2 regions of the Delftia sp. WSY_12 genome follow, and region 2 is predicted to be linked to the other one. Evidence: predicted binding sites of a transcription regulator. Region 2 holds the regulator's gene; the other holds the start of a gene.

Region 1 (3,404 bases), on a different contig from region 2:
GGGGTGCAGCCGCGCACCGAACTGGAGATCGGCAGCCGCGAAGCCATACGCGAAGCCGTGGCGCGCGGCCTGGGACTGGGCGCCGTGTCCGAAGCCGAATTCATCCCCGACCCGCGCTTTCGCCCGCTGCGCATCGCGGGCGACCCGGCCAGCACCACCACCTATGTCTATTGCATGCGCGAGCGCAGCGACAGCCTGCTGGTGAGGTCGTTTCTGGAGGCGGTTTGAGCCTGCCGGTCCGCGCTCAGAACAGACTGCGTTGCGCCAGCAGCAGCGACGGATGGTAGAGGCTGCAATCGAGCCGCAGCGGCTCGCGGTTGAATCCGTACCGACGGCAGGCCAGGGCGAAGCGCTGGCGCAGCAGCTCGGCCCAGTGGCCAGTACCTTTCATGCGCTGGCCGAACTCGGCGTTGTACACGCGGCCGGCCTCGCGCTGCTCGCCCTGGATGCCGTGCAGGTCGCGCACGCGCTCCATCACGCGGCGGGCGCGGTCGGGGTAGTGCACCTGCAGCCATTGCTCGAACAGCGGCGCCACTTCCCAGGGCAGGCGCAGCACGGCATAGAAGGCGTGGCGCGCACCTGCGTCGGCGGCCGCCTCCAGCACCTTCTCCAGGTCTTCGTTGATGAAGGGAATCTGCGGTGCCAGGCTCACGCCCACGGGCACGCCCGCCTCGGTCAGCGCGCGGATGCTGCGCAGCCGGCGGTACGGCGCGGCAGCGCGCGGCTCCAGGTGGCGTGCCAGGTCTGCGTCCAGCGTGGTCAGCGTGATGTGCACCGAGGCCAGGCCCTGGCGCGCCAGCGGGGCCAGCAGGTCCAGGTCACGCTCCACCCCGCTGCCCTTGGTGACGATGGAAAACGGGTGGCGCGCCTCGGCCAGCACTTCGATCAGGCGGCGCGTCAGCCCCAGCTCGCGCTCTATGGGCTGGTAGCAGTCGGTGACCGAGCCCAGCATCACGGGCGCGGCCACATGGCTGGCGCGCGACAGCTCGGCGCGCAGCAGCTCGGGCAGGTTCTGCTTGGCGATGAGCCGGGTCTCGAAGTCCAGCCCTGGCGACCAGCCCAGGTAGCTGTGCGTGGGCCGGGCATAGCAGTAGATGCAGCCATGCTCGCAGCCCCGGTAGGGATTGAGCCCCATGTGAAACGGCAGGTCGGGCGACTGGTGGCGGCTCAGCGCCGAGCGGGCCTGCTCCCAGCGCAGTTCGGTGCGCAGCGGAGCGGCTTCCTCGCCTTCGGCCGGCGCCTCAAGGCTGCCCCAGCCGTCATCGAAGGCCTCGCGCGGGTCGGTGGTGAAGCGGTGTGCCAGTTGGCTGGCTGCGCCCCGGCCCTTGATGGCGTGCAGGGGCACCCGGGCCGTGTCGTGATCAGGCGTGGGAGGACTGGAAAGCATGAAGCAACTGTATAAAAATACAGTCATACCAACAAGCACTCCCCGCATGCCTGCGGTTGCGAAGTGGGTTTTGCCGGCTTGGCAAGTGCCCGCGCCAATCCGCACCGCACCGTGCGGGTTCGCTTGGCAGAACGCGCACGGGCCTGCACAATGGCCTCATCGCACCAACTTGGTGCTTTTCTCTTTTCTGAAGATGCCTTGGCCCGGACAACCGCGTTGCCCGGGCTTTTGTCCGTTTGGGCGCCGCTGCCCTTCACTGCAGCCACGGCGCAAGCACACAAGGGAGCCAACACCATGGAGCGCAAGCCCCACATCATTCTTTCGTCCCTGGACCTGGAACGCATCGAGGCCCTGCTGGACAAGCAGCCCGCCTTTCCCGGCCGCGAGGCGCTCGAGGCCGAGCTGGACCGTGCCGACGTGCTCGAGCCCAAGGAAATGCCGCCCAACGTGGTGACCATGAATTCCACGGTGCGCTTCACGCTGCTGGAGTCGGGCAAGACCAATACGCTGACCCTGGTCTATCCCAAGGAGATGGATGGCAGCGCCGACAAGGTGTCGGTGTTCGCGCCCGTGGGCATTGCCCTGCTGGGCCTGAGCGTGGGCGACCAGTCCCGCATGCCCGGCCCCTCGGGCCAGGTCACCGTGCGCGTGGATGCCATCGAGTTCCAGCCGGAAAGCGCAGGCGAGCTGCACCGTTGAACGCCGACCGGCGTGAAGCGAAAAAGGCAGCCCACCGGCTGCCTTTGTTGTTTGTGGACTGACGCACCGCACCTCAGCGCAGGCCCGCCACAAATGCCGCGATCAGGCCGGTGCCCACCAGGCCGGCCTGCCAGCGCAGCGCCATGTGCCAGCTGGGAACGTGGCGCTCCACGCGCTCGTACAGCAGATGACCGGCCGCAATCGACAGCACAAAGGCCGTGCACATGCCCAGCAGGGCGGCGGGAATGGACTGCGGCCAGAAATGGCTTTCCACGGCATTGACCAGCAGGCAGACCGAGAAGTGCACGAGAAACACCGAGTACGAAATCTTGCCCAGCCGGCGCAGCGGCGCCCAGCCTTGTGCCTGGGCAAACGCGGGGCTGCGCATGGCCGCGACCAGGACCAGCGCCGTGGCACCGGCCAGTGCGATGCGGTCGCGCCACTCCAGTGCCAGCGCCGCCACGACCAGGGCCACGATCAGCAGGGACCAGCTCCAGGCCGTCGAGGACTTGTCCGCATGCGCGGCCCAGTAGGCCAGCATGCCCAGGCCGTAGGCGCCAAAGAAGTACGGCGCCCACACATCCCATTGCGCATCCAGATTGAAGCCCAGCAGCGAGGCCGCCACGCCGATCATCACCAGCGCCTGCGCCACGCTCAGCGTCCAGGGCCAGCAGCGCGACAGCGCCTGGCCACCGAAGCGGCGGCGCAGCAAGGCGCCGCCCCAGCGCGTGCCGGCCAGCAGCAGCGCCGTCAGCGCAAACAGCTGGAAGTCGATGGACACGTACCAGACGCCGGCGGACAGCGACTCCTCGCCCACGATGTTCTGCAGCAGCAGCGCATGCGCCACCAGCTGCCAGAGATCGGGCTCGCCGGAGACAGAGGCATGGTCGAACCAGGGCCGCACGGCCGCCGAGACGACGACGGCCACGACCAGGGCCACGGCATAGGGCACGACCAGGCGCACGAAGCGGCGCCCGATGCGCGACCACGGATCGCTGTGCTGGCCGTGGCCTTGCGGCGCCATGCTGGCTGCCGCCAGGTAGCCGCCCAGCACCAGGAAGATCTGCACGGCCATGCGCGCATATTCATAGAGCCAGTCGATGAGGTCCGGCGCGGCCGGATGGGCGATATCGGACATGGGGCCGTAGAAGGCCAGGTGGTGCCAGACGATGGCGGCACAGGCCAGGCCCTTGGTGCAGTCGATCAGCGCACTGCGGCTAGCGTGGGACATGGGGCAATCTGCAATCTGCGAACGGGTCGGGAAGCGGGAAGCGGGAAGCGGGAAGCGGGAGGCGCTGGGCCCGGGCCGCCTGGCCGC
Region 2 (3,404 bases):
ATCTCCACCGGTGACATGCTGCGTGCCGCCGTCAAGGCCGGCACGCCCCTGGGCCAGCAGGCCAAGGCCGTGATGGACGCCGGCCAACTGGTCAGCGACGACCTGATCATCAATCTGGTCAAGGAGCGCATTGCCCAGCCCGATTGCGCCAACGGCTTCCTGTTCGACGGATTTCCCCGCACCATTCCCCAGGCCGACGCCATGAAGGCCGCCGGCGTGAAGCTGGACTACGTGCTCGAGATCGATGTGCCCTTCGATGCCATCATCGAGCGCATGAGCGGCCGCCGCTCCCACCCCGCTTCGGGCCGCACCTACCACGTCACGTTCAACCCGCCCAAGGTAGAAGGCCTGGACGACGTGACCGGCGAGCCGCTGGTGCAGCGCGAGGACGACAAGGAAGAAACGGTCAAGAAGCGCCTGGACGTCTACAGCAGCCAGACCCGCCCGCTGGTGGACTACTACCGCGCCTGGGCCGAGAAGGAAGCCGCAGCAGCCCCCAAGTACCGCGCCATCAGCGGCCTGGGCTCGGTGGAAGACATCACCCAGCGCGCCCTGGCAGCACTGGCTGAATGACGCAGGCCATGCGCCAGACCCCAGAAAAGCACCCGCCGGGTGCTTTTTTGTTGCCCGCCTGCATCTGAAGCGCCGGCGACGCCCGGAGGATCAGTCGCGCGGCTGCGCGGCCAGCGCCAGCATCATGGCAATCCGCGCCTTGGCCACGGGCAGTTGGACCAGATCGGCCTCTGCGGGGTCCGTGCCAAGCCCCGAGGCAACGGGCAGGCCTTCGGCACAGCGCGTGCCCCGCCAGATCCAGACGCCTTTGTCGCGCGCACGCAGCAAGGCCGCTTCCATGCTTTCGTGAACGGTCGCATTGCCCGTGCCGGCCACCACGATGCCGCGCACGCCTGCGGCCACCAGCGCATCCACGCCGCAGGCACGCGCCAGGGCACTGCTGAACACCACCTCGACCCAGGGCAGCTCATCCAGCGCCAGCAGGTCAGACAGAGCGGGAGCGGAAATCACCATCCGCGCAACGGGGGCGACCGGCGTGACCGGCGCATCAGGCACCAGCCAGCGCACGCGTCCTTCCTCCACCACGGCCTGCGGGCCACCTTCCATGGAGCGCATGGCCTGCAGTCGGTAAGGGTGGACCTTTTGCACCTGGGCCGCCGCATGCACCTCGCCGCCGGCCACCACCCACACACCGCTGCGCCCGCCGCTGGCGGCCACGGTCACGGCATCGCGCAGATTCTGCGGTCCGTCGGCCAGCAGGGCCGTGGCCGGGCGCATGGCGCAAGTGAGCACGATGGGCTTGGTGGCAGGCAGCAGGCTGTGCAGCAGCCAGGCCGTCTCTTCCAGCGTGTCCGTTCCATGCGTGATCACCACGGCGCGTGTGTCCGCATCCTCCAGCGCCTGCGTGCAGGCACACAGCAACGCGCGCCACACGGGCCAGTCCATATCCTTGCTGTCCACCTGCGCGATCTGCTGCGTCTGCACAGGCCCCAGCGCCTGCTGCTCCAGATCCGGCACGGCATCGAGCAGCGACTGCACCGTGATCTGTCCGGCCTTGTATCCCACTGCCTGCGACTGCGAATCCGCCCGGCCGGCGATGGTGCCGCCCGTGCCAAGAATCACCAACTTTGACTGCCCCACTTGCACCTCTTGGAAAACTGGTTAAAAATACAGATACTGTATAAATCATCAGATGACTTCTCTGCCTGTCATCTGAATTCAAGGACCGGACGCACGCCATGCTCGACCATCCCAAGCTCACCGCCCGCCAGCAACAGATCCTGGACCTGATCCAGGCCGCCATCTCCCGCACGGGCGCTCCCCCCACCCGCGCGGAAATCGCCAACACGCTGGGCTTCAAGTCCGCCAACGCAGCAGAGGAACACCTGCAGGCCCTGGCCCGCAAAGGCGTGATCGAACTGGTCAGCGGCACCTCCCGCGGCATTCGCCTGCGTACCGACACCGTGCGCAACATCAATGCCGCACGCGGCACCAGCTTCGGGCTGCCGCTGTCGGCCCTGGCGCCGCTGATGCTGCCGCTGGTGGGCCGCGTTGCGGCGGGCTCGCCCATTCTCGCCCAGGAACATATCGACCAGACCTATTCCGTCGAACCCAGCCTGTTCCAGGTCCGCCCGGACTATCTGCTGCGCGTGCGCGGCATGTCCATGCGCGACGCGGGCATCATGGACGGCGATCTGCTGGCCGTGCAGTCCGCGCATGAAGCCCGCAACGGGCAGATCGTCGTGGCACGCCTGGGAGATGAAGTCACCGTCAAGCGCCTGCGCCGCACCACGCAGGGCGTGGAGCTCCTGCCGGAAAACCCCGATTACCCGGTGATCCGCGTCGCTCCCGAAGAGGCCTTTGCCATTGAAGGCCTGGCCGTGGGGCTGATCCGCAACAGCATGTCCATGTAAGCCGGACGGGCAGCCCTGCACGGGTTGCCACCCCCTATTTCATGCACCGCCCAGGTGGTAGGCGCGAAGCCTTGCAGCTTCGCCCTGGGCGGAGCTTTGCCCGCAAACCGCAATCCTGCCTGTGTCCATGCCTCTTTGAAATACGCCAACAGGAGTCGTCACATGGGATTCGCTCTGCCAACACTGTCTTCTCTGTCCTTCCTGCGCCTGGCACAGGGCATTCGCCTGCCCGCCGCCGCCATGGAGCCCGCCATGCGCACCATCCAGCCCGAATCGCCTGTGCAATCCGAGCAGGCGACCATCCTGTCCTTCAGCAAGGCACGCCGCCGCAGCCAGCAGCGGCGCAGCAAGTCAGCACGGCTGCCAGAACACAGGGATGCGCAGCTGCTGCTGCCCCTGCAACCCGAACTGCCCTCCCTTCCGGCAGATCAGGCCCTGCCTTCGGGTCTGCGCATCATCCAGCGCTCGCCGCAGGAGCAGCCCGAATGCCTGTTCATCTCGGGCCGCATGGCCGATGTCTGTGCCGCCCTGGAACGCATGGAAGCGCACGGCGCGCAGACACCGGCCTGAGGTCGCCCTGAGACCAACCCGTCCACCCGGTCTGCGAGAGCCCGGGCCTGTCTCTTGCCTTGCCCAGCGGCAGGGGCTGCGCATCAGGCCCTGACAGCCGCCGGTGCAGCACTTCCCTCGCTGCGCCGATTGCGCATGCACCACGCCTGCGCCGCGGCAACGCACAGAATGCACAGCACGACGCTCAACGAAAAACGCAGTCCGCGCGCATCGGACAGCATGCCGAACAACGGCGCCACCATGCCGCCTATCGACATGGCCAGCCCCAGGGTCAGCCCGCTGGCCGTGGCCTGGTTGCGCGGCAGATAGTCCTGGGCCAGCGTGACCTGGGCGGCAAACGGAAGAAACATGCACACGCCCAGGGCCATGGTGCAGGCCAGCGCCATCCATGGCGTGGAGGCCAGGGCC

The links. Region 2 encodes LexA, which represses DNA repair genes until DNA is damaged. Its sites were predicted from a motif close to ACTGTATNNNNATACAGT; they were not measured.
Region 1: the regulator LexA is predicted to act here: its motif matches at 1,394-1,411, upstream of ACF8LI_RS11455 (PA0069 family radical SAM protein).

What each region holds. Positions count from the first base shown of each region.
Region 1 is NZ_JBICKW010000018.1:13,066-16,469, reverse strand. It holds gene ACF8LI_RS11460 (LysR substrate-binding domain-containing protein) at 1-228, shown strand, start outside; gene ACF8LI_RS11455 (PA0069 family radical SAM protein) at 245-1,387, opposite strand; gene rnk (nucleoside diphosphate kinase regulator) at 1,682-2,086, shown strand; gene ACF8LI_RS11445 (acyltransferase family protein) at 2,160-3,317, opposite strand.
Region 2 is NZ_JBICKW010000022.1:74,289-77,692, forward strand. It holds gene adk (adenylate kinase) at 1-573, shown strand, start outside; gene ACF8LI_RS12745 (asparaginase) at 664-1,653, opposite strand; gene lexA (transcriptional repressor LexA) at 1,752-2,426, shown strand; gene ACF8LI_RS12755 (hypothetical protein) at 2,589-2,996, shown strand; gene ACF8LI_RS12760 (MFS transporter) at 3,080-3,404, opposite strand, start outside.